3 regions of the Citrobacter sp. CRE-46 genome follow, and region 3 is predicted to be linked to each of the others. Evidence: predicted binding sites of a transcription regulator. Region 3 holds the regulator's gene; each other region holds the start of a gene.

Region 1 (10,877 bases), 1.5 Mb from region 3:
TATCGGTGGCGAATTCCGCCGCGCAGGTATCCACGCGCTTGTAGACCGGGTGCAGGTTGTACTGGTCGCGCAGCTTGCGGATTTCCGCTTCGCGCACACCCGCCAGTTTTGCCAGACGCGCATCGGCGAAGCCTTTGCGCTTCAGGTGACGCAGGAAGTCAGCGTCGAGGCCGTTGATGCCCACTTCCGCCACTTTTTCTTCCAGACGTACCAGCTCTTCAATCTGTACCAGGAACCAGCGGTCGATGTTGGTCAGGTTGAACACGCCGTCGACGGAGAGGCCCGCGCGGAAGGCATCGGCGATATACCAGATGCGCTCGGCGCCCGCGTCTTTCAGCTCGCGACGGATTTTGGTCAGCGCTTCCGGGTCGTCGAGGCTCACTTTCGGGTCGAAACCGGTGGCGCCCACTTCCAGGCCGCGCAGCGCTTTCTGCAGAGATTCCTGCTGCGTGCGGCCAATCGCCATCACTTCGCCGACGGATTTCATCTGCGTAGTCAGACGGTCATTCGCACCGGCGAATTTCTCGAAGTTGAAGCGAGGAATCTTGGTGACAACGTAGTCGATAGACGGCTCGAAGGAGGCCGGAGTACGGCCACCGGTGATGTCGTTCATCAGTTCGTCGAGGGTGTAACCCACCGCCAGTTTGGCCGCCACTTTGGCAATCGGGAAGCCGGTGGCTTTGGAAGCCAGCGCCGAAGAGCGGGAGACGCGCGGGTTCATTTCGATAACGATCAGACGACCATCTTTCGGGTTCACCGAGAACTGAACGTTGGAACCGCCGGTTTCTACGCCGATTTCACGCAGTACCGCCATCGAGGCGTTACGCATGATTTGGTATTCTTTGTCGGTCAGGGTCTGCGCCGGAGCAACAGTGATCGAGTCACCGGTGTGAATACCCATCGCATCGAAGTTTTCGATAGAGCAGACGATGATGCAGTTGTCGTTTTTATCACGCACCACTTCCATCTCGTACTCTTTCCAGCCGATCAGCGATTCATCAATCAGCAGCTCGTTGGTTGGCGAGAGGTCCAGGCCGCGTTCGCAGATTTCTTCAAACTCTTCACGGTTGTAGGCGATACCGCCGCCGGTGCCGCCCATGGTGAAAGATGGACGGATGATGCACGGGAAGCCCACGTCAGCGGCAACCGCCAGCGCTTCTTCCATGGTGTGCGCGATACCGGAACGCGCGGTGTCGAGGCCGATTTTCTTCATCGCCACGTCGAAACGACGGCGGTCTTCTGCTTTATCAATCGCATCAGCGGTCGCACCAATCATGGTCACGCCGAACTCTTCCAGCACGCCCTGACGCTCCAGCTCCAGCGCGCAGTTCAGCGCGGTCTGGCCGCCCATGGTTGGCAGAACCGCATCCGGACGCTCTTTTTCGATGATTTTGCGTACCACTTCCCAGTTGATCGGCTCGATGTAGGTCGCATCGGCCATTTCCGGGTCGGTCATAATGGTTGCCGGGTTAGAGTTCACCAGAATAACGCGGTAACCCTCTTCGCGCAGCGCTTTACACGCCTGGGCGCCGGAGTAGTCAAACTCACACGCCTGACCGATAACAATCGGGCCCGCGCCCAGAATCAGGATACTTTTTATGTCTGTACGTTTTGGCATGGCTTTTATTACTCCTGATTATTTCGCGGACTGACGGTATTGTTCAATAAGCTCGATAAAGTGGTCGAACAGCGGCGCCGCATCATGCGGGCCTGGGCTCGCCTCCGGGTGGCCCTGGAAGCTGAACGCCGGTTTATCGGTACGGTGAATCCCTTGCAGGGTACCGTCGAACAGGGACTTGTGGGTCACGCGCAGGTTGGCTGGCAGCGAAGCTTCATCCACCGCAAAGCCGTGGTTCTGCGCGGTAATCATCACCACATTCTTATCCATGTCTTTCACCGGGTGGTTACCACCGTGGTGACCAAACTTCATCTTGATGGTCTTCGCACCGCTCGCCAGCGCCAACAGTTGATGGCCGAGGCAGATGCCAAATACCGGAATATCGGTCTGGAGGAATTTCTCAATGGCTTCGATGGCGTAGTCGCACGGGGCCGGGTCACCTGGGCCGTTAGACAGGAAGATACCGTCCGGATTCATCTTCAGAACATCTTCCGCGGAGGTTTTCGCCGGTACCACCGTCAGGCGGCAGCCGCGATCCACCAGCATACGCAGAATGTTGCGCTTGGCGCCAAAATCGTAGGCCACCACGTGGAACGGCAGCTCTTCTGCAGACTTCGCTTCCGGCAGGTCACCCGAAAGCGTCCAGCTACCCTGAGTCCAGCTGTAGGATTCAGCGGTGGTCACTTCTTTTGCCAGATCCATCCCATTTAAGCCCGGGAACGCTTTGGCTTTTTCTAAGGCCAGCGCAGCATCCAGATTATCGCCTGCAATGATGCAGCCGTTCTGAGCGCCCTTCTCGCGCAGCAGTCGCGTCAGCTTACGGGTATCGATATCGGCAATCGCCACAATATTATGGCGCTTGAGGTAAGAAGAGAGGTCTTCGGTGTTGCGGTAGTTGCTGGCAATCAGCGGCAGGTCGCGGATGACCAGGCCTTGCGCATGTACCTGAGAAGATTCTGCATCGGCTTCATTGGTGCCGACATTACCGATATGAGGATAAGTAAGAGTGACGATTTGGCGGGAATAGGAAGGATCAGTGAGGATTTCTTGATAACCGGTCATTGAAGTATTGAAAACGACTTCCCCAACCGCCGAACCTGTTGCCCCTATGGCCCGACCGTGAAACTGGGTTCCGTCTTCCAGAACCAATAGCGCTGACTTAATCAAAACACCCTCCAGAGAATATTCACTCACTTTATTTGCATATTAATTCATTAACACCTCATGAATCAATGCAAATTTGCTTACCTATGGATTTCTGGCAAACGGCGGCATTCTAGAGATAGCCCACGTAAAAGTCTACCCAAAAGGGCAATTTTTATTATTATTTTACGCCACTGGGATAAATCACTCGATTTAACAGGCAAAAAGATCAGCTAACTCAGGGTGGAAAACGCTTGCGGTAGATAAAGAGTGTAAAAACGGGAGCAGCGAGAGAAAAAAGTGGACCACTTGGTCAAAATTTACATTCATATAACAGAATGAAGCATAAAAACATATATAAACATCGACTTAGATAAAAAACAAAACCAAAATCCAAAAAATTAAAGGGCAATAAAATATTGCCCCATGTAATCAAATAATTACGATTACCATAACCACATCACGAAGGGTAATAAAATCTATAAACTGCGTAAATCAAGTACATCTTTCATATCAAAAAGACCATTTGACTTAGATTTCAGCCAAACCGCCGATCGCACTGCGCCATTGGCAAAAGTCATGCGGCTGGACGCTTTATGGGTGATTTCAATACGCTCGCCAATATCGGCAAACATCGCGGTATGTTCGCCGACAATGTCACCGGCGCGTACGGTCGCAAAACCAATAGTGCCCGGCACACGCTCGCCGGTATAACCTTCGCGCGAGTAGACAGCGCAGTCTTTCAGATCTTTATCCAACGCCCCGGCGATCGCCTCACCCATCGCCAGCGCGGTCCCCGATGGGGCATCCACTTTGTGGCGGTGATGCGCTTCGATAATCTCAATATCGGTATAGTCCCCCATCACTTTTGCTGCTTTCTCAAGCAGTTTCAGCATGACGTTAACGCCGACGCTAAAATTCGCAGCGAAGACGATAGCAATCTCCTGCGCGGCATCGCGAATAGCCTGTTTACCGGCATCATCGAATCCGGTGGTACCAATCACCATTCCCTTACCGTGCTGGTGGCAAAACGCCAGATGCGTCAGCGTACCTTCCGGTCGCGTGAAATCGATGAAAACATCGAAATCATCTTTCACCGCCTCAAGGCTGCTTTGTACGGTAACGCCCGTTTTCCCGGCTCCCGCTAACTCTCCGGCATCGCTTCCCAGTAAGGAAGAGCCTTCGCGCTCCAGCGCCGCGCCAAGCTGTACGCCATCCATGCCAAGTGTGGCCTGAATCAACTGACGCCCCATGCGTCCTCCGGCTCCCGCGATGGCAACGCGGATTTGTGCATCATGCATAGCTATTCTCTTTTGTTAATTTTGCGTAAATCGTTTTCAGAGTAACCAGCACGCCCGGAGGCCGCTAGCTGAAAACACCCATAATTAGAATTTAATGATAAACAGAGGGGAATATCAGTAAAAGACATGATTCATCCCGCAGGATGAATCATTGCTGGAGCACTGGAAAGAAGTCAAACTTACTCAGTATGGCGCAAAGTGATGGGAAAACGATGGAAAACCGAGCAGAAACCAGCCAATCTGCGTAGATATTTTCGCGAGTGCGGTTTTATGGCACGAGCGTGTAGGTGACGATCATCTGCCCTTTTTTCATCTTCACCTGAGTAATCGTCACCTGCCCAATGTCGGATAAACGCGCAACATGCGTACCGCCGCAAGGGTAAGCGGGCAGCTCACCGAACCCGACTTCGCGCAAACCGCCGTCGGATGTCACCCGGCGAGGAAGATCCTCCGCCTGCCAGGCGTTGATTTTCGCCAGCAGTGAGGCGCCGTCCGGCAGCGTACTGCTGCCTTTTGCGGAAAACGTAATCCGCCCTTCGCCAGGCCAGTGGTGCGCTTTTACCGGTTGCCATCCGTACTCTGTACCCGCCAGCCCGATAAGGTGCCCCGCAGAGTGCAGCCGCGCATGCAGCTGACGCTGTGTCGCATCAACTCTCAGGCTGATTACGCCAGGCGCAATCGGTGTCGCCACGATATGTAGCACATCGTCATCACTCACGATCACCGTCTCGACGGGGATCTCATCAATCCAGCCAGCATCCGCGGGTTGCCCACCGCCCTGTGGGTGAAATAGCGTGCCGTCCAGCACCACCGCATAGCCTCCTTCCGCTCGCGCTGTACAGCTCATCACCGTGGCCTGGCCTTCGGTGTTATCACAGGTGTAATAAAGACGTTCGGTCATGATTGCTCTCCTCTTGATAGGAAGAGTATATTCACTTTACTGACGGCGATAATCCTGCGCCGGTTCAATGCATCTTTGCCTGGTATGCACAAATGAACCCTAACCTTCTTCCTGACCTTGCCACCTTTGTGTTGATTATCGACCAGGGGAGCTTCTCTGCCGCCGCCAAAGTCTCAGGTGCTACGCCTTCCGCTATTAGCCGCAGCGCATCACGCCTCGAGAAGGCGCTGGGCAGCAAACTGCTGCACCGTACGACACGCAAGCTGGCGCTTAGCGAAACGGGCAAAATAGTGTATGCGCACGCGCAGGAAATGCTGCATGCGGCGCAAATGGCTGTCGACTCAGGCAGCAGCCGACAAACTATTGCGCAAGGGCAACTGACCCTCAGCGTGCCCAAAGCGGTGGGGCGATTTGTCATTCATCCACTGATGGCCGAATTCTTTACGCGCTACCCACAGGTGGACGTCCGCCTTCGGCTGGAAGACCGTTATATGGATTTAATCGACGACGGCGTCGACCTTGCGCTGCGCATCAGTCAGTCGCCCTCCCCGGGCCTGTATGGGAAACCACTGATGCCGGTCAGCCATGTCATATGCGCTACCCCCGAGTATTTACGCAAGCATGGTACGCCCGAGCACCCGCAGGCACTGCGCGAGCATAGCTGTATCAGCCTTGGCGAGACACCTGCGGATTCACGCTGGAAGTTTCGCCGCGGTGAACGTGTGGAGACCATTCAGACTCATGGTCGCTACGCCGCCAACCATACCGGCGTACGTCTGGATGCGGTGAAAAATAACCTCGGAATCGGCAGCCTGCCGCTGTTCACCGCCCGCGCGGCACTCTCCAATGGCGAGATTGTCCAGGTACTGCCGGAATGGGAATTTATCAGCGACTACAGCGGGGAACTGTGGCTGCTATGGACGCGCAATCAACATATGCCCGCCAGAATGCGGGCGATGATTGATTATCTCGGCGAAAAGGTACCGCTACACAACACCTGATTATGGCGCCAGCGCCAGCACCTCTGCCACCCACTGCTGGAACCCCTCAACGTCAAGATCCAGTGCAACCTGGGCATTTGCCGGATGCCCCAAACGTCCTTCAATATCCACCACCGTGGTACCCGAGGTATATTCCCCCTGAGTTTCCACCGCCACGAAGCACGGCTGCAGGGTAAAGAGTTCCGGGCGCACCAGCCAGGCAATCGCGCACAGATCATGCATCCGCAGTCCTGTATTCATACTGCCGCTGCGGTAATGGCTAAATAGTGCGTGCAGCATGCTGCCGGTCTTATTGAGCGCGGGAAGCGTCGCCAGATACTCCGGCGTCAGCATGGCCTGATTAGTGACATCCAGCCCACACATCACGATCTCCAGCCCACTCTGAAAAACTTTCGCGGCGGCCTCAGGATCGATAGCAATATTAAACTCGGCATTTGGCGTAAAGTTCCCGCGCCCGGCTGAACCGCCCATCATCACCAGACGGTGAATATTGAATATGCATTCAGGATAATGGGTCAGCAGCAGCGCAACGTTGGTCAGCGGACCAATCGCTACCAGCGTCACGGGCTGCGGGGCATGCATCAGCGCGTCACGAATAGCCTGGAAGGCGGGTTTTGCCATCGCCTGTCGGTCGTGTTCGACAAATTCATACCCTTCCATACCGGACTCGCCGTGCACGGAAGCGGCGTCACGCAGCGGCCGCACCAGCGGCATTGATGCCCCTTGCGCCAGCGGAATATCCGCATTCCAGAAATGCAGCAACTGCAACGCATTACGGGTGGTTTTTTCCACCGAAACATTGCCTGCTACCGTGGTCATGAGTTGCAGATCCAGCTCAGGGGCAAACAGCGCGGCGGCAATAGCGGCGGCATCATCAATGCCGGGATCGGTATCAAGAATGATCGGTAAGCGCATGGTTTCTCCATAAAAAATGCCAGACGTTAAGTCTGGCATCTTCTCATAATCGTATCGTGAAAGACTTACTCTACTTCACGAACATCCACACGCAGCTCTTTAGGCACTTCGAAAACAATATTTTCTTCACGGCCTTCCAGTGGGATAGCCTCTCCACCGCCAAGTTCCTGCAGGCGAGCGATCACGTTTTGCACCAGGATATCCGGCGCCGAGGCTCCGGCCGTCACGCCTACGCACTTAGCGTCTTTTACCCACGCTTCCTGGATGTCGGTCGCATCGTCAATCAAATACGCCGCTTTCCCCATTCGCTGGGCCAGTTCAGCCAGACGGTTAGAGTTAGAGGAGTTTTTCGAGCCGACCACCAGCACCACATCAGCCTGTTCCGCCAGCGCGCGAACCGCTTCCTGACGGTTGGTGGTGGCATAACAGATATCGTCTTTGCGCGGCCCGACAATTTTCGGGAACCGTTGGCGCAGCGCATCAATCACGTCAGAAGTGTCGTCAACGGAAAGCGTGGTCTGTGTCATGAAGGACAATTTACCTTCATTCTTCACGGTCAGTTTCAGTACATCTTCCGGTGATTCAACCAGATACATCCCCCCCTGTGGGTTACTGTACTGGCCCATCGTGCCTTCGACTTCCGGGTGTCCGGCGTGACCAATCAGAATTGACTCTTCACCGCGACGGCTGGCGCGCGCCACTTCCATATGCACTTTGGTGACTAACGGACAGGTGGCGTCGAAAACCGTGAGATCACGACCTTTGGCTTCGTTACGTACCGCCTGAGAGACACCGTGGGCGGAGAAGATCAGGATCGCGCCGTCAGGCACTTCACTGATTTGCTCAATAAAAATTGCGCCGCGCTCGCGCAGGCTATCCACCACATAGCGGTTATGCACCACCTCATGACGGACATAAATCGGCGCGCCATAAATAGCCAGCGCGTTTTCTACAATGCTGATAGCGCGGTCTACGCCAGCGCAAAAACCGCGCGGGTTAGCCAACAGGATCTGCATTTTACGCCTCCAGTACTGGTTCGACTTCCAGCACTTCAATATCAAAATGAACGGTATGCCCGGCCAGCGGATGGTTGAAATCAACCGTGATAGAGTCACCGTTGATTTCACGAATCACGCCAGGCATCTCACTGCCGTCCATTGCGGTAAAGAGCATGATAGCGCCAATTTCTGGCTCGCCCGCGTCCATAAATTCCCGACGCGAGAAATACTGAATCAAGTCCGGGCTTGGCACGCCAAAGGCGGCATCCGGCTCCAGGGAAAAAGTGGTTTTATCACCCTCTTTTAGCCCCAGCAGGTGTTGTTCCAGTCCTTCAGACAGAGAACCATCGCCCAGGCGAAACAGCGCAGGCTTGCCGTTATTGCGGGTTGACTCTGCGGTGGAGCCATCGTCGAGCTTAAGGGTGAAGTGCACCAGCACCGCACTGTTACTCTGTACTGATTTAGACATGCAGGTTGCTCTTTAAAATTGCTGCCGCCTGTTTGCCCGGTGGCGCTACGCTTACCGGGCCTACAAGGTTCGCGATAGATTGTAAGCCGGATTAGCATAGCGCCATCCGGCATTTTTTTATGCGGCTTTTTTCTCTTTCGACGGTAAGAAGCCTTCGAGAACAATCAATGCCGCGCCGATACAGATTGCCGTATCAGCCAGGTTGAATGTCGCGAAATGCCAGTCGCCAACGTAAAAGTCAATCATATCAACCACGAAGCCATGCCACAGGCGATCGAACAGATTGCCCAGCGCACCGCCAATGATTAACGCATACGCGATGTTGGTCAGCTTCTGCGTCGCCTTCGAGCGATACATCATCACCATCAGGATGACGCAGATACCAATAGCGATACCGGCAAAAAACCAACGTTGCCAGCCGCCGCTGTCGGCTAAGAAGCTAAACGCCGCGCCATAGTTTCGCGCGTAGTGCAGATTAAGCGACGGGAACAGCGATACCGTATCCCCCAGAGCAAAATTCTGGAGGATCAGGTACTTGCTGCCTAAATCGATAATCAGCACGACTACCACCAGCCACAGCCAGCGTAGCCCTGTTGAACAAAGAGGCTTACTCATCAGGCAAACTTACGTTGTTCGCCATCACCGGCGATGTTGCTGACACAGCGTCCGCAGATATCTGCATGTTCCGCCACCTGGCCGACGTCGGTAGTGTAATGCCAGCAGCGCGGGCACTTCTCACCTTCGGCTTTGCTCAGTACGATTTTCAGACCTTTGAGCAATTCGCTCTGCTGAGCATCAGCTGGCGCCTCGGCAAACTCCGCAACGCTCGCACCAGAGGTCAGCAGCACAAAGCGCAACTCTTCGCCGAGCGCGGTCAATTTCGCCGCCAGTTCGGGTTCAGCGTACAGGGTGACTGCCGCTTCCAGAGAACCACCGACTTTCTTATCCGCACGCGCCTGCTCGATGACCTTGTTCACTTCGCCGCGTACTTTCAGCAGCTCGTCCCAGAAGGTATCGTTCATCGCTTCGGTTTCACCTAAGCCAAACAGGCCTTCGTACCATTCACCGGTAAAGACGTATTTTTCACGATCGCCCGGCAGGTAACCCCAGATTTCATCCGCGGTGAAGGACATGATCGGCGCCATCCAGCGAACCAGCGCTTCTGCGATATGGAACAGCGCAGTCTGGCAGCTACGACGCGCCCGGCTTTCCGCTTTCGCGGTGTACTGGCGGTCTTTGATGATGTCGAGGTAGAACGAACCCATTTCTACGGAGCAGAAACGCATCAGGCGCTGCACTACTTCGTGGAAGTCATAGGCTTCGTAAGCTTTCAGGATCTCTTCCTGGGCCGCTTGCGCACAACCTACCGCCCACCTGTCCAGCACCACCATCTCTTCCGGTTTCACCATGTCTTTTACCGGATCGAACCCGTTCAGGTTCGCCAGCAGGAAGCGCGCGGTGTTACGGATACGACGATAGCTGTCGGCAGCACGTTTCAGAATTTCGTCAGAAACCGCCATTTCACCGGTGTAGTCGGTAGACGCCACCCACAGACGCAAAATATCCGCGCCGAGTTTGTTCATCACGTCCTGCGGAGAAACGGTGTTACCGATAGACTTGGACATCTTACGGCCCTGACCATCCACGGTGAAACCGTGAGTCAGTACCTGGCGATACGGCGCTTTGCCTTTCATCGCGGTGGAGATCATCAGAGATGACATGAACCAGCCACGGTGCTGGTCAGAGCCTTCCAGATACATATCCGCTGCGTGACCGGCAAATTCAGGACGCACGTCTACGACAGATGAGTGGGTGGAACCAGAGTCAAACCAAACGTCCAGCGTATCCGGGACTTTGACATATTGGTCAGCTTCGTCGCCGAGGATATCTTTCGGATCGAGATCCCACCACGCCTGGATGCCGTCAATTTCAACGCGTTTAGCCACTTCTTCCATCAGTTCGATAGCGCGCGGATGCAACTCTTCGGTGTCTTTGTGAACGAACAGAGACATCGGCACACCCCACGTACGCTGACGGGAGATACACCAGTCAGGACGGTTGGCAACCATGGATTCGATACGCGCCTGGCCCCAGTCAGGGATCCACTGCACGCCTTTGATCTCTTTCAGGGACTGCGCGCGCAGGCCTTTCTGATCCATGCTCACGAACCACTGCGGGGTCGCCCGGAAGATGATCGGCGTTTTGTGGCGCCAGCAGCACGGATAGCTATGCTGCATCTTCTCGACGTGCAGCAACGCGCCTTTTTCGCTCAGCAGAGCGACAACAATATCGTTGGCTTTAAAGACGTTCACACCGTCCAGGGTCGGGTAGGTGCCCGCCAGATAAGCGCCGTCCGGACCCACCGGGTTCGCCACTTCCAGACCGTATTTTTGACCGATGACATAGTCGTCCGGGCCGTGGCCAGGCGCGGTATGTACCGCCCCGGTACCCGCATCCAGCGTGACGTGATCGCCCAGAATCGCCGGTACGTCAAAACCCATAAACGGGTGGGTAAAGCGCAACAGTTCCAG
Region 2 (10,877 bases), 1.5 Mb from region 3:
ACGCCGCTGTCAGGAAGTTATCGACCGCTGCTGGCAGATGGGCGATGCCAACCCGATTCTGTTTATTCACGACGTCGGCGCGGGCGGTCTGTCCAACGCCATGCCGGAGCTGGTAAGCGATGGCGGTCGCGGCGGTAAATTCCAGTTGCGCGATATCCTGAGCGACGAGCCGGGTATGAGCCCGCTGGAAATCTGGTGTAACGAATCCCAGGAGCGCTACGTGCTGGCGGTGGCCGCTGACCAGTTGCCACTGTTTGACGAACTGTGTAAGCGCGAGCGCGCGCCGTATGCGGTGATTGGGGAAGCTACTGAAGAGCAGCACCTGACCCTGAGCGACAGCCACTTCGACAACCAGCCGATCGATATGCCGCTGGACGTGTTGCTGGGCAAAACGCCGAAGATGACCCGCGATGTGCAGACGCTGAAAGCTAAGGGTGATGCCCTGAATCGTGGCGAAATCTCGATTGCCGATGCGGTGAACCGCGTACTGCATCTTCCGACCGTCGCGGAAAAAACCTTCCTCGTAACCATCGGCGACCGTACCGTTACCGGTATGGTGGCGCGTGACCAGATGGTCGGGCCGTGGCAGATCCCGGTGGCTAACTGTGCGGTGACCACCGCCAGTCTTGATAGCTACTATGGCGAAGCGATGTCTATCGGCGAACGTGCGCCAGTCGCTCTGCTGGACTTCGCAGCTTCTGCCCGTCTGGCTGTAGGTGAAGCGCTGACTAACATTGCGGCAACACAGATTGGCGACATCAAACGCATTAAACTCTCCGCAAACTGGATGGCGGCTGCGGGTCACCCGGGTGAAGATGCCGGGTTATACGAAGCGGTAAAAGCCGTCGGGGAAGAATTATGTCCGGCGCTTGGCCTGACCATTCCGGTGGGTAAAGACTCCATGTCGATGAAGACCCGCTGGCAGGAAGGCAACGAACAGCGCGAAATGACCTCGCCGTTGTCACTGGTGATCACCGCTTTTGCCCGCGTGGAAGACGTGCGCCACACCATTACTCCGCAGCTCTCTACTGAAGATAATGCCCTGCTGTTAATTGACCTTGGTCTGGGCCACAACGCACTCGGCGCGACCGCGCTGGCGCAGGTTTACCGCCAACTGGGCGACAAACCGGCCGACGTACGTGACGTGGCGCAGTTGAAAGGCTTCTACTACGCCATGCAGGCGCTGGTCGCACAGCGCAAGCTGCTGGCTTACCACGATCGCTCCGACGGCGGCTTGCTGGTGACGCTGGCGGAAATGGCTTTCACCGGGCACTGTGGTATTGAGGCTGATATCAGCACGCTGGGCGACGATCGTCTGGCAGCGCTGTTTAACGAAGAACTGGGCGCGGTGATCCAGGTTCGCGCCGCTGACCGTGACGCGGTGGAAGCCATTCTGGCGGCCAACGGCCTGGCAGACTGCGTACACTACCTCGGCAAAGCCGTGGAAGGCGACCGCTTCACTCTCTCCGCTAACGGACAGTCGGTGTTCAGCGAAAGCCGTACTACCCTGCGTATGTGGTGGGCAGAAACCACCTGGCAGATGCAGCGTCTGCGCGACAACCCGGAGTGCGCCGATCAGGAACACGACGCTAAAACCAACGACGCCGATCCTGGCCTCAACGTTAAACTGACGTTCGATATCAACGAAGATGTTGCTGCCCCGTACATCGCCACCGGCGCACGTCCTAAAGTCGCTGTACTGCGTGAGCAGGGCGTTAACTCCCACGTCGAGATGGCGGCCGCTTTCCATCGTGCGGGCTTCGATGCTATCGACGTGCACATGAGCGATCTGCTGGGCGGACGTATCGGTCTGGGGAATTTCCAGGCGCTGGTAGCCTGTGGCGGCTTCTCTTACGGTGATGTGCTCGGCGCCGGGGAGGGCTGGGCGAAGTCGATTCTGTTCAACAACCGCGTCCGTGATGAGTTTGAAACCTTCTTCCATCGCCCGCAAACGCTGGCGCTGGGCGTGTGTAACGGTTGTCAGATGATGTCTAACCTGCGCGAACTGATCCCGGGAAGCGACCTGTGGCCGCGCTTTGTGCGTAACCACTCCGATCGTTTTGAAGCCCGCTTCAGCCTGGTCGAAGTGACGCAAAGCCCGTCTTTACTGCTCTCCGACATGGTTGGTTCGATGATGCCGATTGCCGTTTCTCACGGTGAAGGCCGTGTGGAAGTGCGTGACGACGCGCATCTGGCTCAGCTTGAGAGCAAAGGCCTGGTGGCGCTGCGCTACGTTGATAACTTCGGTAAGGTGACCGAAACCTACCCGGCTAACCCGAACGGTTCGCCGAACGGTATTACTGCCGTTACCACTGAAAATGGTCGCGTCACCATTATGATGCCGCACCCGGAACGTGTGTTCCGCACCGTGGCTAACTCCTGGCACCCGGAAAACTGGGGCGAAGACAGCCCGTGGATGCGTATTTTCCGCAACGCGCGCAAACAGCTCGGTTAATTAGCCCGATAGCCATTAAGCCCCTCCTGCGAGGGGCTTTTTTTTTGCCTGTCTCTTTGTAGGCCGGATAAGGTGTTTACGCCGCCATCCGGCAATAAACTCAGTGCTTATGCCGCAAAATTAAAGTGTCGGGAAATCCCGACATGGGCGGGGTGACGATGTCGTCAAAAAGAGACATTTAATTATATGATTTATAATGGTTTTGTTTTTAAGTGCTACAGATGTTGCTGATTGGCGACAGAAAGTGCAAAAAACCGGCAGAACCATTTTTTGCATGAACAACGATATTCTTCATATCTATCATTGTGTTAACAAAGTGTTTTGAATATTGGCACAGATGCTGCATAATATTAACCAGTGGCTCATTCACCTTCTTATGTCAGCCCCTTCGGGAAGCGCTACATAAACTTCGAATGACGCACAACAAGGTGCCTGCCGTCCAACATCTGATATTAGCATGGCTCATATCAACCTCCGGGCGAAACGTCGAGTTAGGCACCGCCTTATTCCACAACAAAGCCGGGTTAATCCCGGCTTTGTTGTATCTGGCGTTCCCCTCAGTTAGCATCAAGCTATTCCTGTCCATTGAGAGTAACGCCTTGAAGCGCTGGTCAGTTTTCCCCCGATCTTTACGTCAATTGGTTATGTTGGCCTTCTTGCTGATTCTGCTGCCGTTGTTAGTTCTGGCCTGGCAGGCGTGGCAAAGCCTGAATGCCTTGAGCGCGCAGGCGGCGCTGACCAACCGCACCACGCTGATTGACGCCAGACGCAGTGAGGCGATGACCAACGCCGCGCTGGAGATGGAGCGTAGCTACCGGCAGTATTGTGTGCTTGATGACTCAACGTTGGCAAAGGTCTACCAGAGTCAGCGTAAGCGCTATAGCGACATGCTGGATGCGCATGCGGGCGTGTTGCCGGATACCAAGCTTTATCAGGCGTTACGTCAGGATCTCAACGACCTCGCGCAATTACAGTGCAATAACAGCGGTCCAGATAGCGTAGCGGCAGCCCGGCTGGAAGCGTTCGCGAATGCCAATACCGAGATGGTACAGGCGACGCGCACCGTGGTCTTTTCTCGTGGCCAGCAGCTACAGCAGGAAATTGCCGAACGTGGGCAGTTCTTCGGCTGGCAGGCGCTGGTGCTGTTTCTCGTCAGCCTGGCGATGGTACTGCTGTTCACTCGTATGATTATCGGCCCGGTGAAGGGCATAGAAAGGATGATCAATCGGCTGGGGGAAGGGCGCTCGCTGGGCGACAGCGTATTATTTACCGGGCCGCGTGAGCTGAGGTCTGTCGGTCAGCGCATTATCTGGTTGAGCGAACGTCTTTCCTGGCTTGAGTCGCAACGGCATCAGTTTTTACGTCATCTTTCCCATGAGCTGAAAACGCCGCTGGCGAGCATGCGCGAAGGGACGGAGTTGCTGGCCGATCAGGTCGTTGGACCGCTTACGCCGGAGCAAAAAGAGGTGGTCGGTATTCTGGATGACAGCAGCCGTAACCTGCAAAAGCTGATTGAGCAGCTTCTTGATTACAACCGCAAACTGGCGGATGACGAGGTTGAGCTTGAGAGTGTGGACATTGCGCCGCTGGTTGAAAGCGTTGTTTCTGCACATAGCCTGCCTGCTCGCGGCAAAATGATACATACTGAGGTAGCGCTTGAGGCGAACACCTGCCTGGCGGAACCGATGCTGTTGATGAGCGTGCTGGACAATCTTTATTCCAATGCGGTGCACTATGGCGCTGAATCCGGTAACATTTGGATTCGCAGCAGTTTGCATGGCTCAACGGTATACATCGATATAACGAATACAGGCACACCGATTCCAGAAGCAGAACAGACCATGATCTTCGAGCCTTTTTTCCAGGGTAGCCATCAGCGAAAAGGGGCGGTAAAAGGAAGCGGGTTGGGGCTGAGCATTGCCAGAGATTGCATCCGCCGTATGCGAGGCAAACTGTATCTGGTTGATGACCATGCGCAAAGCGTTTGTTTTCGCATAGAATTGCCCCTATCTGCTGCAAAAAATCACTAAAATAAACCTAAGTCTGGTGAGTATGCCACACGTTGTTTTCCGAATGCTTAAACGACATTTTTTCCGTCGAGTCTTGCTTATGAGCCTGCCGTGTCTGGCGCTGGCCGGGTGCGTGCCGAACGCGGTGAATCATGTTACTGGCGACCCCTCTCAGGAGAAAATTCCGCCTTACCAACTGGCGGACTATCTTGCAACCGAGTGTACGGATATCTGGTCCCTGACGAGCCAGCCTACAGAGACAAACCCACTGTACTGGCTGCGGGCAATGGATTGCGCCAATCGCCTGATGCCGGTACAGGCGCGCAGTGAAGCCAGTATGATGATGCCAGATACCTGGCAGGGGGCTTTCAGACGCGGGATTCTGCTTGATAACGCTAACATTACGCCACCTGAAAGGCGGGAGGCTGTTACGCGCCTCGAGGCATTAAGTCCGCAAATTCCGCCGCAAGTCAGACCTCTGTATCAGGTCTGGCTCAGCAGCCAAACGCTACAACTGCAGCTTGCCGAAGAGCGTATGCGCTACAGTAAACTCCAGCAAACATCGGACAGCGATCTGGACACGCTGCGTCAACAGCAGCAGCATTTGCAGTCCCAGCTCGATCTCACAACCCGTAAGCTGGAGAATCTGACTGATATAGAACGTCAGCTTTCCACGCGCAAACCTGCCGGCAGCTACAATCCTGACGCGCCGCACGGGAATGATAAACTCACCACGCCTGATAACGAGGATGGCACTGCGCCATCTGCCGATGAGGTCACACCATGATAAGCCGTAAGCCCGCACATCTGCTGCTGGTGGATGACGATCCGGGCCTGTTGAAATTGCTCGGTATGCGACTGACCAGCGAAGGTTACAGCGTCGTAACCGCCGAAAGTGGGCAGGAAGGGTTACGGGTGCTGAACCGCGAAAAAGTGGATCTGGTTATCAGCGATCTGCGTATGGATGAAATGGACGGCATGCAGCTGTTTACTGAAATCCAGAAAGTACAACCTGGAATGCCGGTTATCATCCTTACTGCTCACGGTTCCATCCCTGATGCCGTTGCCGCGACGCAGCAAGGGGTATTCAGTTTTCTCACCAAGCCGGTTGATAAAGACGCGTTATACCACGCGATTGATGGCGCATTGGAACAGTCTGCGCCAGCCACTGATGACAGCTGGCGTGAGTCTATCGTCACCCGCAGCCCGCTGATGCTGCGTCTGTTAGAACAGGCGCGGATGGTAGCGCAATCGGATGTGAGCGTATTGATTAACGGTCAAAGCGGAACCGGGAAAGAGGTGTTTGCCCAGGCGATTCATAACGCCAGCCCGCGCAGCCACAAGCCATTCATTGCTATTAACTGCGGCGCGTTACCGGAACAGTTGCTGGAATCCGAACTGTTTGGTCATGCGCGCGGCGCCTTTACCGGTGCGGTAAGCAATCGCGAGGGCCTGTTTCAGGCGGCGGAAGGCGGGACGCTGTTCCTTGATGAGATTGGCGATATGCCCGCGCCGTTACAAGTCAAATTGCTGCGCGTTTTACAGGAACGCAAGGTCAGGCCGCTGGGCAGTAACCGCGATATAGACATTGATGTGCGCATTATATCGGCTACCCACCGCGACCTGCCTAAAGCGATGGCGCGGGGCGAGTTCCGTGAAGATTTGTACTATCGCCTCAACGTGGTTAGTCTGAAGATCCCAGCGCTTGCCGAGCGTACGGAAGATATTCCGCTGCTGGCAAACCACCTGCTGCGACAGTCTGCTGAACGGCACAAACCCTTCGTGCGCGCCTTCTCGACCGATGCCATGAAGCGTTTGATGACCGCCAGTTGGCCGGGCAACGTACGTCAGTTGGTCAACGTGATTGAGCAGTGCGTGGCCTTGACCTCTTCGCCGGTTATCAGCGATGCGCTGGTGGAGCAGGCCCTGGAAGGGGAGAACACCGCGCTGCCGACTTTTGTTGAAGCGCGCAATCAGTTTGAACTTAACTACCTGCGCAAACTATTGCAAATCACAAAAGGCAATGTGACCCATGCGGCGCGAATGGCGGGGCGCAATCGCACCGAGTTCTACAAGTTGCTTTCTCGCCATGAGCTGGAGGCAAACGATTTCAAAGAATAAATCTGCGGATTATGTTAGTTTTATTCGATCAAAAGACAGGCGACCTTTTCAAGGAATAGCATGAAAAAGATTGATGCGATTATTAAACCTTTCAAGCTGGACGACGTCCGTGAAGCGCTGGCTGAAGTCGGCATTACCGGTATGACTGTGACAGAAGTGAAAGGATTTGGCCGTCAGAAAGGCCATACCGAGTTATACCGTGGTGCGGAATACATGGTGGATTTTCTGCCGAAGGTAAAAATTGAAATTGTCGTTCCCGACGACATCGTCGATACCTGCGTTGACACCATTATTCGTACCGCGCAGACCGGTAAAATCGGTGACGGTAAGATTTTTGTTTTCGACGTGGCACGCGTTATTCGTATTCGTACCGGTGAAGAAGACGACGCGGCAATCTAAGCCGCGCCGTTAATTTGTAGGCCTGATAAGCGTAGTGCATCAGGCAGAGTGATTGCCGGATGTCGGCGTAAACGCCTTATCCGGCCTACTCGCGTAATACATTACAATACTTTATGCGGGCCGAAGCATTCGTAATGAATGTTCTCGTTTTTCACGCCCAGACCGACCAGTTGCTTCGCGGCGAACTGCATAAAGCCGACCGGGCCGCACAGATAAAACTGCATCGCCGGATCGCTGATTGCCCCTTCCAGTTTGTTCAGATCCATCAGACCAATGCTATCAAACGCACCTTTCGCGCGATCGGCTTCGTTTGGCTCACGATACCAGGTATGCTCGCTAAAGCGTGGCAGCGTTTTGCCGAGTTCTTTTACTTCATCGGCGAAAGCATGTACATCGCCATTTTCCGCCGCGTGGAACCAGTTAACCTGCGCCGTATGATGAGCTTTCGCCAGCGTATCCAGCATCGCCAGCATCGGCGTTTGGCCCACGCCTGCGGAAATCAGCGACACCGGCGTATCGGTCGCAACGTCCATAAAGAAATCCCCCGCTGGCGCGGCCAGGTGAACTACATCACCGACATTGGCGTGGTTATGCAGCCAGGTTGAAACCTGACCACCGTCCTCGCGCTTCACGGCAATACGGTAGCCTTTGCCATCTGGCTTACGGGTCAGCGAATACTGACGGATTTCCTGATGCGGGAAACCTTCCGGCTTCAGCCAGACGCCCAGGTATTGACCCGGATGGTATTCCGCCACTGCGCCGCCATCGACGGGTTCAAACTCAAAGCTGGTAATCGCGCGGCTTTGCGGCGTTTTCGCCACGATACGGAAAGGACGCGTACCTTCCCAACCGCCGGTTTTGCTGGCGTTTTCGCTGTAGATTTGCGCTTCACGGTTAATAAACACGCCCGCCAGCACGCCGTATGCTTTGCCCCACGCATCCAGCACTTCCTGGCCCGGGCTGAACATTTCGTCCAGCGTGGCCAGCAGGTGACTTCCTACGATGTTGTACTGCTCTGGTTTTATCTGGAAGCTGGTATGTTTCTGGGCGATTTTCTCAACGGCTGGCAACAGCGCTGGCAGGTTGTCGATGTTGCTGGCATACGCGGCAATGGCGTTAAACAGCGCTTCACGTTGGTCGCCATTGCGCTGGTTACTCATGTTGAAAATTTCTTTCAGCTCTGGGTTATGCGTAAACATGCGATCGTAGAAATGGGCGGTCAGCTTTGGACCTGTTTCAACCAGCAGGGGAATGGTGGCTTTCACTGTAGCGATGGTTTGTGCGTCAAGCATACGGTCTTCCTTTATCTAAAACTTTAATGATGTATGTCAAATGCATCTTATAAAAAATACCCCTGCATTGTAAATGGTTCTTTGTAACTTTGCGTTGTAAAGGTTACATCGTGAAAAATCTGCATCACAAACCTGAAAAGAAATCCGTTGAAATTCAGCAGACCTTTGTTCTCCAAAGCCTTGTGTGCCGTGAAGGTAATCGTTTGCGTAAAATCCTTTGTCAAGACCTGTTATCGAAGAATGATTCGGTTATACTGTTGGCCGAAGTCCTGGAAGACTGCCTTTTCAGGCCAAAATTTACTTGTTAGCTGAGTCAGGAGATGCGGATGTTAAAGCGTGAAATGAACATTGCCGATTATGATGCCGAACTGTGGCAGGCTATGGAGCAGGAAAAAGTACGTCAGGAAGAGCACATCGAACTGATCGCCTCCGAAAACTATACCAGCCCGCGTGTAATGCAGGCGCAGGGTTCTCAGCTGACCAACAAATACGCTGAAGGTTATCCGGGCAAGCGCTACTACGGCGGTTGCGAGTACGTTGATATCGTTGAGCAACTGGCTATCGATCGCGCTAAAGAGCTGTTTGGCGCTGACTACGCTAACGTACAGCCGCACTCTGGCTCTCAGGCTAACTTCGCTGTCTATACCGCGCTGCTGCAGCCGGGCGATACCGTGCTGGGTATGAACCTGGCGCAGGGCGGCCACCTGACTCACGGCTCCCCGGTTAACTTCTCCGGCAAACTCTACAACATCATTCCTTACGGCATTGATGAGTCCGGTAAAATTGACTACGAAGACATGGCTAAGCAGGCCAAAGAGCACAAACCGAAAATGATTATCGGTGGCTTCTCTGCCTACTCCGGCGTGGTTGACTGGGCAAAAATGCGTGAAATCGCTGACAGCATCGGCGCATACCTGTTCGTCGACATGGCGCACGTTGCCGGTCTGATTGCCGCCGGCGTTTACCCGAACCCGGTTCCGCACGCTCACGTTGTGACCACCACCACCCACAAAACGCTGGCGGGTCCGCGCGGCGGCCTGATCCTGGCAAAAGGCGGTGATGAAGAGCTGTACAAAAAACTGAACTCCGCCGTGTTCCCAAGCGCGCAGGGCGGCCCGCTGATGCACGTGATCGCGGCGAAAGCCGTGGCGCTGAAAGAAGCGATGGAGCCAGAGTTCAAAGTTTACCAGCAGCAGGTTGCGAAAAACGCCAAAGCGATGGTGGAAGTGTTCCTGAACCGCGGCTACAAAGTGGTTTCCGGTGGGACTGAAAACCACCTGTTCCTGCTGGATCTGGTTGATAAAAACCTGACCGGTAAAGAAGCCGACGCTGCACTGGGTCGTGCTAACATCACCGTCAACAAAAACAGCGTACCGAACGATCCGAAGAGCCCGTTTGTGACTTCCGGTATCCGTATCGGTTCTCCGGCTGTCACTCGCCGTGGCTTTAAAGAAGCGGAAGTGAAAGAGCTGGCTGGCTGGATGTGTGATGTTCTGGACAATATCAATGATGAAGCGGTAATTGAGCGCATCAAAGGTAAAGTGCTGGATATCTGCGCACGCTTCCCGGTTTACGCGTAAGTCATATTGATTGCTGGACCTTATCCGGCCTACAGGTGAGTTACCTGTAGGCCGGATAAACGAAGAGACATCCGCCAGTTATAGTGACTTAAGCAAGATTGTTTCATCGACTAAAGCCGCCACTGGCGGCTTTTTCTTAGCCTGAATCCATTTCCGCAATAAGCGCATTTCCCGACCCTGGTTCAACGTCACTGCGCCGACAACGACGTCATTCTGCAAACTAAACCATATTGCTTTCTGCGCATCAGGATCGCCACGTACGAGCCAACTTTCTCCTTGCATTTCGCCAACAAACTGCAGGTTATCGCTGTATTGATCGGTCCAGAACCAGCCCGGCGTGGCTTCCGGCAGGGGTAAACCGAGCATCGCGGCGGCGGCGACCTGCGCCTGGCAGTTGGCATTTTCCCAGCTTTCGATGCGCTTTAACGAACCGTCCGACTGGCGAGTGAGCGCCACATCACCGGCGGCGAAAATGACCGGGTCGGAGGTGGCGCAGGCGCTATCGACAATAATACCATTGGCCGTTTCCAGCCCCGCGTCGCGGGCCAGCGTATCGTTGGCCACGATACCGATACCATAAACCACGGCATCAGCCTGTAGCGTTTCGCCATTTTGCAGCGTGAGCGTGAGAAATTCTCCCGCTTCAGCGTGCTCAATGGCGCTATTGAGCAGCATTCTCACCCCGGCCTGCTGATGGCGGGCTAACAGATAGTCGCGCACCGGCGCAGGCGCATTGCGGCCCATCACCGTTGATGCCAGTTCGACTACCGTCACCCGGCAGCCGCGCTGGGTGGCGCTGGCCGCCAGCTCCAGGCCAATGGTACCCGCGCCGACAATCACGATCGATTTTCCTGGCTGTAGCGCAGCCCGGAGACGCTCGGCATCTCCCGCATGACGTAGGGTAAAACAGCGCTCGCCCAGCGCATCCAGCAGCGGTAGCGGTCTGGCGGCGGCCCCAGTAGCCAGCAGCAGCTGAGTCCAGCGGTAGGTTTGCCCATCGGCGAGCGTTAACGTACGTGAG
Region 3 (10,877 bases):
CACCGCAAACGTCGCCGCGCCCCAGACGACCATACTGACCGCCGCCCCCAGCTCATTACGCGCGAGGAAGGGAATGGCCAGCATAATAACCATCAACAACAGCAAAAAGCCTTTAAGCGTACCGTTGACAGAACGATCCGCCAGTTTGCCACCAAGATAGTTTCCGATCGAGAATCCGACGCCAATTAATACCAGCATTCCGGTCACAAATGCCGGTGTGGCATGGGTAATGCTGTGCAGCACCGGCGAAATGTAAGTATAAAGCGTGAACATCGCGCCTGCGCCCAGCACAGTGGTCAGCAGAGCCGACAGCACCTGTGGGCGCATAAGTACCGCCAGTTCGCTGCGGACATCGGGGCGCGCTCCTGACCCACCTTTCGGTAATGAGAAGAACAGGCTGACCATAGCGATGACGCCCAGACCCGCCGTCGCCATAAACGACATCCGCCAGCCGATTGTCTCACCAAGCCACGTCGCCGCGGGAACACCGCCAATATTGGCAATCGTTAACCCCATAAACATGGTTGCCACGGCGCTGGCTTGCTTATGTTTAGGTACCACGCTTGCGGCGACAACAGAGCCGAGACCAAAAAAGGCTCCGTGATTAAGACTGGTCAAAATACGTGACAGCATCAGCGTGGTGTAATCCGGCGAGATAGCGGAAAGCACGTTGCCCAGCGTGAAAATAGCCATCAGGAATATCAGCGCATTACGTCGCGCGCGATGGGACAGCAGCAGTGTCATCAGCGGAGCTCCCACCATCACGCCAACCGCATACGCGCTAATCAGCATCCCGGCCGCGGGAATCGAGACATCCACCCCTTTGGCAATCACGGGCAATAATCCCATTGGCGAAAATTCGGTGGTGCCAATGCCAAACGCGCCAATCGCCAGCGCCAGTAAGGGATAATTGATTTTCATATATCGACTCCGTAACGTCGAGCCGTGGCGCGACATAAAATAAGAGTCAAAAGCATGACATTGATCGCAAAATTAATAAAGTTAACAAAATTGCAAAAGACTTTTGCTTATTCGCAAACAATAGAGGGGGAATAGATGCGGAAAGGATGAGGGAGAGCTAACTCCCTCGGGGAAATCAATGCAGTGCTGCGGTCAGGCCACCCGCGACGATCAAACCCAGAACAATAATGGTAGTCACTAACGAAAATTTCAGATCGGTGCTCATCAAGTTTTCTCCTTTTTATTCCCACACAAAAAGTGATATTGCGCATTTTTACACACTTGAAAGCAAAAATCTCTCACGATTTATATTGATAACTGCTTTTAACTCTTCCCCTTTTCGTTAAGATCAGACAAAATTCCACGCTTACTTGATTAGCGTACCGGCCATTGACCCCTTCCTGACGTTCCGTGTCGTTTTCCCGGCGTGCCGCAACCCCTACGTTGCGTTAAGGGTGTGTGAAGGCAAACGTTTACCTGGAGTATTCTCAGGAGCTTAGGATATGGTCTGGAGTGAGATGTAATGGCAACAATTAAAGATGTAGCGAAGCGAGCAAACGTTTCCACTACAACCGTATCACACGTAATTAACAAGACGCGCTTTGTCGCGGAAGAAACGCGTAATGCGGTTTGGGCTGCGATCAAAGAGCTGCACTATTCTCCAAGCGCAGTTGCGCGCAGCCTGAAGGTGAATCACACCAAGTCTATCGGCTTGCTGGCGACCAGCAGCGAAGCGGCCTATTTCGCCGAAATTATCGAAGCCGTTGAGAAAAACTGTTTCCAGAAAGGCTATACCCTGATTCTGGGCAACGCATGGAACAGTCTTGAAAAGCAGCAGGCCTATCTGTCGATGATGGCGCAAAAGCGCGTTGATGGTCTGTTAGTGATGTGTTCTGAGTATCCGGAACCTCTGCTTTCGATGCTCGAAGAGTATCGCCATATTCCGATGGTTGTTATGGACTGGGGCGAAGCTAAGGCTGATTTTACCGATACGGTCATTGATAACGCTTTCGAGGGCGGTTACATGGCGGGTCGGTATCTGATAGAACGCGGCCATCGCGAGATTGGCGCAATCCCGGGCCCGATGGAGCGGAATACCGGGGCCGGTCGTCTGGCTGGCTTTATGAAAGCGATGGAAGAAGCGCTGATTAAGGTTCCCGAAAACTGGATTGTACAGGGCGATTTTGAACCTGAATCCGGTTATCGCGCCATGCAGCAAATTCTTTCACAGTCGCATCGTCCGACCGCCGTCTTCTGCGGTGGCGATATCATGGCGATGGGCGCGCTGTGCGCCGCTGATGAGATGGGACTGCGCGTACCGCAGGATGTCTCGCTCATCGGTTATGATAACGTGCGCAACGCCCGCTTCTTCACGCCAGCGCTGACCACCATTCACCAGCCTAAGGATTCACTGGGTGAAACGGCCTTTAATATGCTGTTAGACCGCATCGTGAATAAACGCGAAGAGTCGCAGTCTATCGAGGTTCATCCGCGTCTGGTAGAGCGCCGCTCCGTTGCTGACGGTCCATTCCGCGATTATCGTCGTTAAGCCTGTTGTGCGGGGGCCTCATCTGGCTCCCGCAACCATTCTTTATTCAGCGTTTCGCTATCACCTAAATAGTCCAGCAACCAGCTCAGTGCTGGCGAGGTATCGTTCTGTTGCCATGTCAGACAACACGCGGCATCAGGAAAGGGATTCTCCAACTGCAGCGACACCCATTTACCGCTATCAATCCACGGCTTGGCAAAATGTGTTGGTACCATGCCTACACACAATCCCGCAGATAAACAGGTTGCGGAAGATTCCCAGTCAGGCACCACAACGCGCTTTTGGTTGTCCAGTAACCAGGTTATACGCTTCGGCAATGTACGCGAGGTATCTTCTCGCACCAGTGACGGCCAGTTGCGCAACGTATCATCGCTTAGCGGCCCCGACATTGACGCCAGCGGATGATGGCTGGCCACCACGCAGCTCCAGCTCAGCATGCCCATGTCGCGGAAGGTATAGCGACCCCCTACCGGAATGGCCTGTGTGGCGCCAATAGCCAGCTCTACACGCCCATCGGAAAGCGCATCCCAGACACCATTAAAGACTTCCTGAAAAACCAGCAGTTCCACATCATCAAAGTGGCGATAGAAATCCACAATCATCTGCCGGGTACGTTCGGGACGGACAATGTTATCTACCGCGATTGCCAGTTGTCCTCGCCAGCCGTTGGCGATTTGTTGACATTGCTGACGAGTGATCTGCATTTTTTTGATAACAGAGCGCCCTTCTTTTAAAAACCACGCGCCGGCAGGCGTTAATTCCACATCGCGATGGCGTCGCTCAAAAAGCGGTACAGCCAGCCACTCCTCCAGTTGGCGCACGGTGTAGCTTACCGCCGAAGGTACGCGGTGTAACTCCTGCGCGGCTGAACTGAAACTGCCGTTGCGTGCAACCGCATCAACCACTTCAAGTGAATATTCCGACCACATATTCTGCCTACAAAAAATTTGAAATCAGTAAGCAAATATTAGCGTTTCACAGCGTGAATTACACTCACTACACTCAGCGGCATTGTTCTATTGCTAAAAAAAGAGAAATGATGATGCAACCTGGGAAAGGTTTTTTAGTCTGGTTGGCGGGCCTTAGCGTGCTCGGCTTTCTGGCGACGGATATGTATCTGCCCGCCTTTGCCGCGATTCAGTCCGATCTGCAAACACCTGCATCTGCCGTCAGCGCCAGCCTAAGTTTATTTTTAGCGGGTTTCGCCGTCGCACAACTACTGTGGGGACCGCTCTCGGACCGCTATGGCCGTAAACCGATTTTACTGTTGGGTTTATCTATTTTTGCGCTGGGTAGTCTGGGTATGCTGTGGGTTGAAAACGCCACTGGCTTGCTGGCGCTACGCTTTATTCAGGCCGTTGGCGTCTGTGCCGCGTCGGTTATCTGGCAGGCGCTGGTTACAGACTATTACCCTTCACAAAAAGTAAACCGCATCTTTGCCACCATTATGCCGCTGGTCGGGTTATCACCGGCTCTCGCGCCGTTATTGGGCAGCTGGATTCTGGTCCATTTCTCCTGGCAGGCCATTTTCGCCACCCTGTTTGCTATTACCCTGATTCTGATGCTTCCGGCCCTGCGTTTAAAACCGACGGTTAAAGCACGCGACGACAGCCAGGATAAACTGACTTTCGCCACACTGTTGCGCTCGAAAGCTTATCGTGGAAACGTACTGATTTATGCCGCCTGCTCCGCAAGCTTTTTCGCATGGCTGACGGGTTCACCGTTTATCCTTAGCGAAATGGGCTACAGCCCGGCAGTGATTGGCCTGAGCTATGTTCCGCAAACTATCGCCTTCTTAATTGGTGGTTACGGTTGCCGTGCGGCGCTGCAAAAATGGCAAGGTCGTCAGATGCTGCCATGGTTACTGATTCTTTATTCCATCAGCGTTGTTGCCACCTGGGCTACCGGCTTTATTCATCATGTTGCGCTGGCTGAAATTCTGATCCCATTCTGCGTAATGGCGATTGCCAACGGCGCAATCTATCCTATCGTTGTCGCTCAGGCGTTACGTCCTTTCCCACAGGCCACAGGACGCGCAGCCGCATTGCAAAATACGCTGCAACTGGGTTTATGCTTCCTGGCAAGTCTTATGGTGTCGTGGCTGATCGCCACCCCGCTGCTCACCACCACCAGCGTGATGCTGACAACAGTGCTGCTGGCAGCCATCGGTTACAAAATGCAATCGCAGACCGATAACACCCGTCAAACAGATGACCGGGCGCAAATTGCCCACGGTGAGTCTCACTAATAAATGTCGCGGGCACATAGTTAGCCCGCTAACAGTTTTCTATTGAATCGTCAAAAAATCAGGCTTATACTGATTTCCAGTTGTTACAAAAACGATAATTTTTAGGTATTAACGGGGACAAGAACGTTCCTGTTTTTCCACGGATGGCCTTTTCGGTAAGGGTTCCTCCCTTCCTCTGTTCTACGTCGGATTAAAGATTCGCGGATTAATTCCGTGAGATTTCTCACAAAGCCCAAAAAAGCGTCTACGCTGTTTTAAGGTTCTGATCACCGACCAGTGATGGAGAAGCTATGAGTTCATCGTGTATAGAAGACGTCAGCGTACCGGATGATAACTGGTACCGCATCACCAATGAATTATTGAGCCGTGCAGGCATTACCATTAATGGTTCGGCTGCGGCGGATATTCGTGTCAAGAACCCCGATTTTTTCAAACGCGTACTGCAGGAAGGATCGTTAGGTTTGGGTGAGAGCTATATGGATGGCTGGTGGGAGTGCGATCGGCTGGACATATTTTTCACTAAGGTATTGCGCGCCGGGCTTGAAAATCAACTCCCCCGCCACTTCAAAGATACCTTACGTATCGCCACGGCACGACTGTTTAATTTACAGACCAAAAAGCGCGCCTGGGTTGTCGGCAAAGAACATTACGATCTGGGCAACGACCTCTTTAGCCGCATGCTTGATCCTTACATGCAGTATTCCTGCGCCTACTGGAAAGATGCCGATACCCTGGAATCTGCCCAACAGGCGAAGTTAAAAATGATTGCCGAAAAATTGCAGTTAAAGCCGGGAATGCGTGTGCTCGATATTGGTTGCGGCTGGGGTGGCTTGTCCCATTTTATGGCATCGCAATACGGTGTGAGCGTGGTAGGTGTGACCATCTCGGCAGAGCAGCAGAAAATGGCGCAAGCGCGTTGCGCGGGACTGGATGTCACCATTTTGCTGCAAGATTACCGCGACCTGAACGACAAATTTGATCGCATTGTCTCCGTCGGCATGTTTGAGCATGTCGGCCCGAAAAACTACAACACCTATTTCGACGTTGTCGATCGCAATTTAAAGCCGGACGGTCTGTTTTTACTGCACAGCATCGGTTCGAATAAAACCGACAATAATGTTGATCCGTGGATCAATAAATACATCTTCCCGAACGGCTGTTTACCGTCAGTTCGCCAGATTGCCAACGCCAGCGAGCCGCATTTTGTGATGGAAGACTGGCATAATTTTGGCGCGGATTACGATACCACGCTGATGGCATGGCACGAACGCTTCATGCGTTCCTGGCCTGAAATCGCCGATAACTATACCGAGCGTTTTAAACGGATGTTTAGCTATTACCTGAACGCCTGCGCCGGTGCGTTTCGTGCTCGCGATATCCAGCTTTGGCAGGTGGTTTTCTCCCGCGGTGTCGAACACGGTCTGCGCGTCCCCCGCTAATGGCTGCCGCCCCCGTACTCACGGGGGCATTTTGTTTCAGGCCGGACTCAGGCCTCGCCCGCTATGTTACTGATGGCGCTTTCACGCGCAGCCAGCACACGTTCAACGGTATCAACAACCGCTTGCGTTTGCGGATCGATTTCGATATTAACCCGCGCGCCCAGCTTTTTCTTACCCAGCGTCGTACGCTCCAGCGTTTCCGGGATCAAATGCACGCAAAAGCGCGTTGGCGTGACTTCGCCGACCGTCAGGCTGATGCCGTCAATGCCGATAAACCCCTTATACAGGATATATTTCATCAGCGATGGGTCCTGAACTTTAAACCATACCTGCCGGTTATTTTCCGAAGTCAGAATTTTCGACACCTCGGCGGTGGTCATAATATGGCCCGACATTAAATGCCCGCCAATCTCATCGCTGAATTTTGCCGCACGCTCAACGTTAACCATATCCCCGACCTTAAGGTCGCCCAGGTTGGTGATACGCAGCGTCTCTTTCATCAGATCGAAGCTTATGTGATTACCGTTGATTTCGGTTACCGTCAGACAACAGCCATTGTGGGCAACCGATGCGCCGGTCTCCAGCGCATCAAGCATATATTCAGGCAACTCCACGACATGCGTACGAAAATTTGGTTTTTCATCAATGGACACCAATTTTGCGGTGCCCTGCACAATACCCGTAAACATACTTCTCACTCCTGAACTCAATTAAGACATCTCTGCCCAGCACAATAGCAGGTGGAAATTCAGGTTGCCAGCAGTGCGCCACCGCTGCCTGTTTTTTCACTGGAGAATTACGTATTCCTCGCTACAATAGACTGAAATTTCCCCAGCTTTTTCTCCTTGCTGCCATATAAGGCGGCTTTTTTAGTCTCTCAAATAACAACAATATAGTGGTGTACACGTGCAAAAGTATGTAAGTGAAGCGCGTCAGTTATTAGCTCTGGCAATACCGGTGATTCTTGCGCAAATCGCTCAAACCGCAATGGGGTTCGTCGATACCGTCATGGCGGGCGGATACAGCGCGACGGATATGGCGGCCGTCGCCATTGGTACGTCGATCTGGCTGCCGGCTATTCTGTTTGGCCACGGACTCCTGCTGGCGTTGACGCCGGTAATCGCCCAACTCAATGGCTCCGGCCGCCGCGATCGTATCGCCCATCAGATACGCCAGGGGTTCTGGCTGGCTGGTAGCGTCTCCGTTTTGATTATGGTCGTGCTGTGGAATGCGGGTTATATCATCCGCTCCATGCATAACATCGACCCGGCGCTGGCCGATAAAGCCGTCGGTTATCTGCGCGCATTGCTGTGGGGCGCGCCGGGATATTTGTTTTTCCAGGTAGCCCGTAACCAATGCGAAGGCCTGGCCAAGACTAAACCGGCGATGGTGATGGGGTTTATCGGCCTGCTGGTGAACATCCCGGTTAACTATGTTTTCATCTATGGTCATTTAGGGATGCCGGAACTTGGCGGCGTAGGCTGTGGCGTGGCCACGGCGGCGGTTTACTGGGTGATGTTTGCCGCCATGCTGTCTTACGTCAAACACGCGCGTTCAATGCGTGACATCCGTAATGAGCGAGGGTTCCAGAAGCCAGACACTGCAGTGATGAAGCGTCTGGTACAGCTGGGTTTACCCATCGCGCTGGCGTTATTTTTTGAAGTGACGTTGTTTGCTGTGGTTGCGCTACTGGTTTCCCCGCTGGGGATCGTCGATGTGGCCGGGCACCAAATCGCGCTGAACTTTAGTTCGTTAATGTTCGTTTTGCCGATGTCGCTGGCTGCCGCCGTCACTATTCGTGTCGGTTATCGTTTGGGTCAAGGTTCCACGCTTGAGGCACAAACGGCGGCCAGAACGGGTTTGGGCGTTGGTGTCTGCATGGCGGTAATAACGGCGATTTTCACCGTGACCTTCCTTGAGCACATTGCCCTGCTCTACAACGATAATCCGGAAGTTGTCGCTCTGGCGGCGCAACTCATGTTGCTGGCCGCGGTGTATCAAATATCGGACTCTATCCAGGTTATTGGCAGCGGTGTCCTGCGCGGTTATAAAGACACGCGCTCTATCTTCTTTATCACCTTTACAGCCTACTGGGTGCTGGGTCTGCCAAGCGGCTATATTCTGGCGCTTACCGATCTGGTGGTCGACAGGATGGGACCTGCAGGTTTCTGGATGGGCTTTATTATCGGTCTGACCTCTGCGGCCGTATTAATGATGCTGCGGATGCGTTATCTGCAACGCCAGCCGTCTGCCGTCATTTTGCAACGCGCTGCACGATAGGCTCACAATAGCCGCCGTCAGGCCAATGCCGTTCAGTTAACGCTTAAGTTTCAGGAAGTATCAACCTGTGTTGGCGGAAGTAATGAATATGCCATCCCAGAGAAAGGATTCCGTTCACCTCATGTTCATCGTTTCTCTGAAGCATCGATACCCGTGAACGTGTAAAGGGCGTTCTTCGCCACGCCCTTTACAATCCCGGCTCCCGGCGGGAAAATTGCCGCTCCGCGGTCCCCTCCGCTCATTCCTCCAGGCTACCGGGCCGGGCGCGAGGTAGCGTCCCTGCAAAGCGCGCCCTGAGCCAGCATCCATGCTGGCTCTCCCGGCCTTACGGAAACACGTCGGCAATTTTCCCGCCGGGAGCCTGGGATGCAAGGGAGGCGGCAGTGAGCCTCCCTTGCACGTTCACGGGTATCTGTGCTTTAGAGAAGTGATACGGCTGAGGTGAACGGAATCCTGATCACGAATCACATGTTCACCATACATACTTAATTGAACGGTATTGCGCCGTCAGGCGGCTTTTTTACGCCTTCAAAAGGGACTGGCGTTTTCGGCATTCACCCACTGTTCGCTGACAGGATGCCTGAAACGCAATGCGCTGGCATGCAGCATCAGTCGCGGGGTGAGTTCAGTACCTGGCAGCAAACGCCCACCATACAAATCGCACCCCAAAATAGGATGTCCCAACTGCTGACAGTGGATCCGGAGTTGATGGGTACGCCCGGTTTCAGGCGTCAGTTGTACCTGCGTTAAGGGGAGTAATCCCCCGTCCTTCTGGCGATGGAGAAAACGCTCAACAACCTGATAACGCGAACGCGCGGGCTTGCCGTTAACGGCGCAAATCGTCATCAGCGGAAACCGCGCCGGATCTTTGCTAATCGCTGCGTCGATAATCCCTGCATTGTTTTCCAAATGCCCGCATAACAGCGCGCTGTATACCTTCGTCACCATGCGCTGACTAAACTGCTGGCACAGCGCGGCGTTAATACCCTTGTTACGTGCCACCACCATCAGCCCGGAGGTGCCGAAATCAAGCCGATGGACCAACGTGCAACCGGGATAAATCTGTACCAGCCGGTGATGTACCGAATCGAGATTCTGCGGATTTTTCCCCGACAAGCTAAGCAGCCCTGTGGGTTTATTGATAAGCACCAGATGCTCGTCCTGATAGAGAATCTCTATCTGGTCATGACAAGGCGGGGCAATAAAGGTATCAAGGATTGTAGACATCAGACGGCCAGGATGGAATGTGGGCATGGATGATAACGAATTTTCACTGCACTGGCGAATCGACCCGCGTAACTAATGGCAATCATTACATGGTAGAGTGGAGGTTATCCCGAGTGCAAAGAGAGGGTTACACAGTGCAACAAATCGATTTTTATATGGTAGACGCCTTTAGCACCACGACGTTTGCTGGTAATGCCGCCGCTGTATGTCCCCTCACGGACTGGCTGCCCGATGAAACATTATTAAAAATGGCGCAGCAGCATAACCAGTCGGAAACCGCTTTCTTTGTCGCCAATGATAATGGCTTTGAGCTACGTTGGTTTACCACGCAGGGAGAAATTAATCTCTGTGGGCATGCCACGCTTGCCGCGGCGCATGTGATTTTCGAACATCTGGATTACCCGGACACGACGATCCATTTTGCCACCCGATTTGTAGGTCCGCTGATGGTCACACGCAGCGGTGAATGGCTGACGCTTGATTTTCCTGCCTGGCAAAGCGAGCCTGTCGTACCGCCCGCCTTACTGCTGGAAGCGTTGGGCATCACAGAATATAAAGAAGTTCGCGTGGGGCGCGATTACATGGTGGTGTTGGAGGATCAGCACCAGGTCGAGGCTGTACGTCCGAATATCCACGCCATGGTTCCACTAGGCAAAATGGTTTGTATTACCGCGCCTGGCGACGGGGAATATGATTTTGTCAGCCGTTTCTTCTGCCCGGGCGAGGCCGTCGCAGAAGATCCCGTAACGGGTTCGGCGCATAGCATGCTCATTCCTTACTGGGCCGCAAAACTGAATAAAACAGAAATGTTGGCGCGTCAGGTATCTGAACGCGGGGGAGATTTACGCTGTCAATTGGCGGACTCTCGCGTTTATATTGGCGGGCAGGCAACCACTTACCTGACGGGTAAAGTGCTGCTACGCTAACCCTCTTATCCGTTACACAACCCAATCCAGGGAGGATATATGTCGAACAAACTGGTGCAGATTCACTTTAATTTTCATGGTCCGTTTGGCGCCGAGATGTCGCAGCAACTTGTCGAACTGGCCGAATCCATCAATCAGGAGCCGGGCTTTATCTGGAAAATCTGGACCGAGAACGAAGCCAATCATGAAGCTGGTGGCATCTATCTGTTTCAGGATCAAGACTCCGCACAGGCTTATATCAAAAAACA

Evidence for each region. The regulator PurR, encoded in region 3, represses purine synthesis genes. The targets are predictions, from matches to a motif close to CANGCAAACGTTTGCNTG.
Region 1: the regulator PurR is predicted to act here: its motif matches at 3,005-3,022, upstream of carA (glutamine-hydrolyzing carbamoyl-phosphate synthase small subunit).
Region 2: the regulator PurR is predicted to act here: its motif matches at 8,469-8,486, upstream of glyA (serine hydroxymethyltransferase).

What each region holds. Positions count from the first base shown of each region.
Region 1 covers NZ_CM184341.1:4,353,125-4,364,001, forward strand. Annotated here, with positions in the region: gene carB (carbamoyl-phosphate synthase large subunit) at 1-1,618, opposite strand, end outside; gene carA (glutamine-hydrolyzing carbamoyl-phosphate synthase small subunit) at 1,637-2,785, opposite strand; gene dapB (4-hydroxy-tetrahydrodipicolinate reductase) at 3,241-4,062, opposite strand; gene AC534G_RS21205 (alanyl-tRNA editing protein) at 4,331-4,963, opposite strand; gene AC534G_RS21210 (LysR family transcriptional regulator) at 5,056-5,964, shown strand; gene rihC (ribonucleoside hydrolase RihC) at 5,965-6,879, opposite strand; gene ispH (4-hydroxy-3-methylbut-2-enyl diphosphate reductase) at 6,945-7,895, opposite strand; gene fkpB (FKBP-type peptidyl-prolyl cis-trans isomerase) at 7,897-8,346, opposite strand; gene lspA (signal peptidase II) at 8,464-8,961, opposite strand; gene ileS (isoleucine--tRNA ligase) at 8,961-10,877, opposite strand, start outside.
Region 2 covers NZ_CM184341.1:1,362,222-1,373,098, forward strand. Annotated here, with positions in the region: gene purL (phosphoribosylformylglycinamidine synthase) at 1-2,455, shown strand, start outside; gene qseE (two component system sensor histidine kinase QseE/GlrK) at 3,055-4,485, shown strand; gene qseG (two-component system QseEF-associated lipoprotein QseG) at 4,508-5,251, shown strand; gene glrR (two-component system response regulator GlrR) at 5,251-6,585, shown strand; gene glnB (nitrogen regulatory protein P-II) at 6,646-6,984, shown strand; gene hmpA (NO-inducible flavohemoprotein) at 7,086-8,276, opposite strand; gene glyA (serine hydroxymethyltransferase) at 8,603-9,856, shown strand; gene hcaD (phenylpropionate dioxygenase ferredoxin reductase subunit) at 9,935-10,877, opposite strand, start outside.
Region 3 covers NZ_CM184341.1:2,865,210-2,876,086, forward strand. Annotated here, with positions in the region: gene AC534G_RS13940 (MFS transporter) at 1-921, opposite strand, end outside; gene cydH (cytochrome bd-I accessory subunit CydH) at 1,097-1,186, opposite strand; gene purR (HTH-type transcriptional repressor PurR) at 1,484-2,509, shown strand; gene punR (DNA-binding transcriptional activator PunR) at 2,506-3,438, opposite strand; gene punC (purine nucleoside transporter PunC) at 3,552-4,757, shown strand; gene cfa (cyclopropane fatty acyl phospholipid synthase) at 5,048-6,196, shown strand; gene AC534G_RS13970 (riboflavin synthase) at 6,244-6,885, opposite strand; gene mdtK (MdtK family multidrug efflux MATE transporter) at 7,103-8,476, shown strand; gene AC534G_RS13980 (RluA family pseudouridine synthase) at 9,005-9,703, opposite strand; gene AC534G_RS13985 (PhzF family phenazine biosynthesis protein) at 9,838-10,629, shown strand; gene AC534G_RS13990 (monooxygenase) at 10,669-10,877, shown strand, end outside.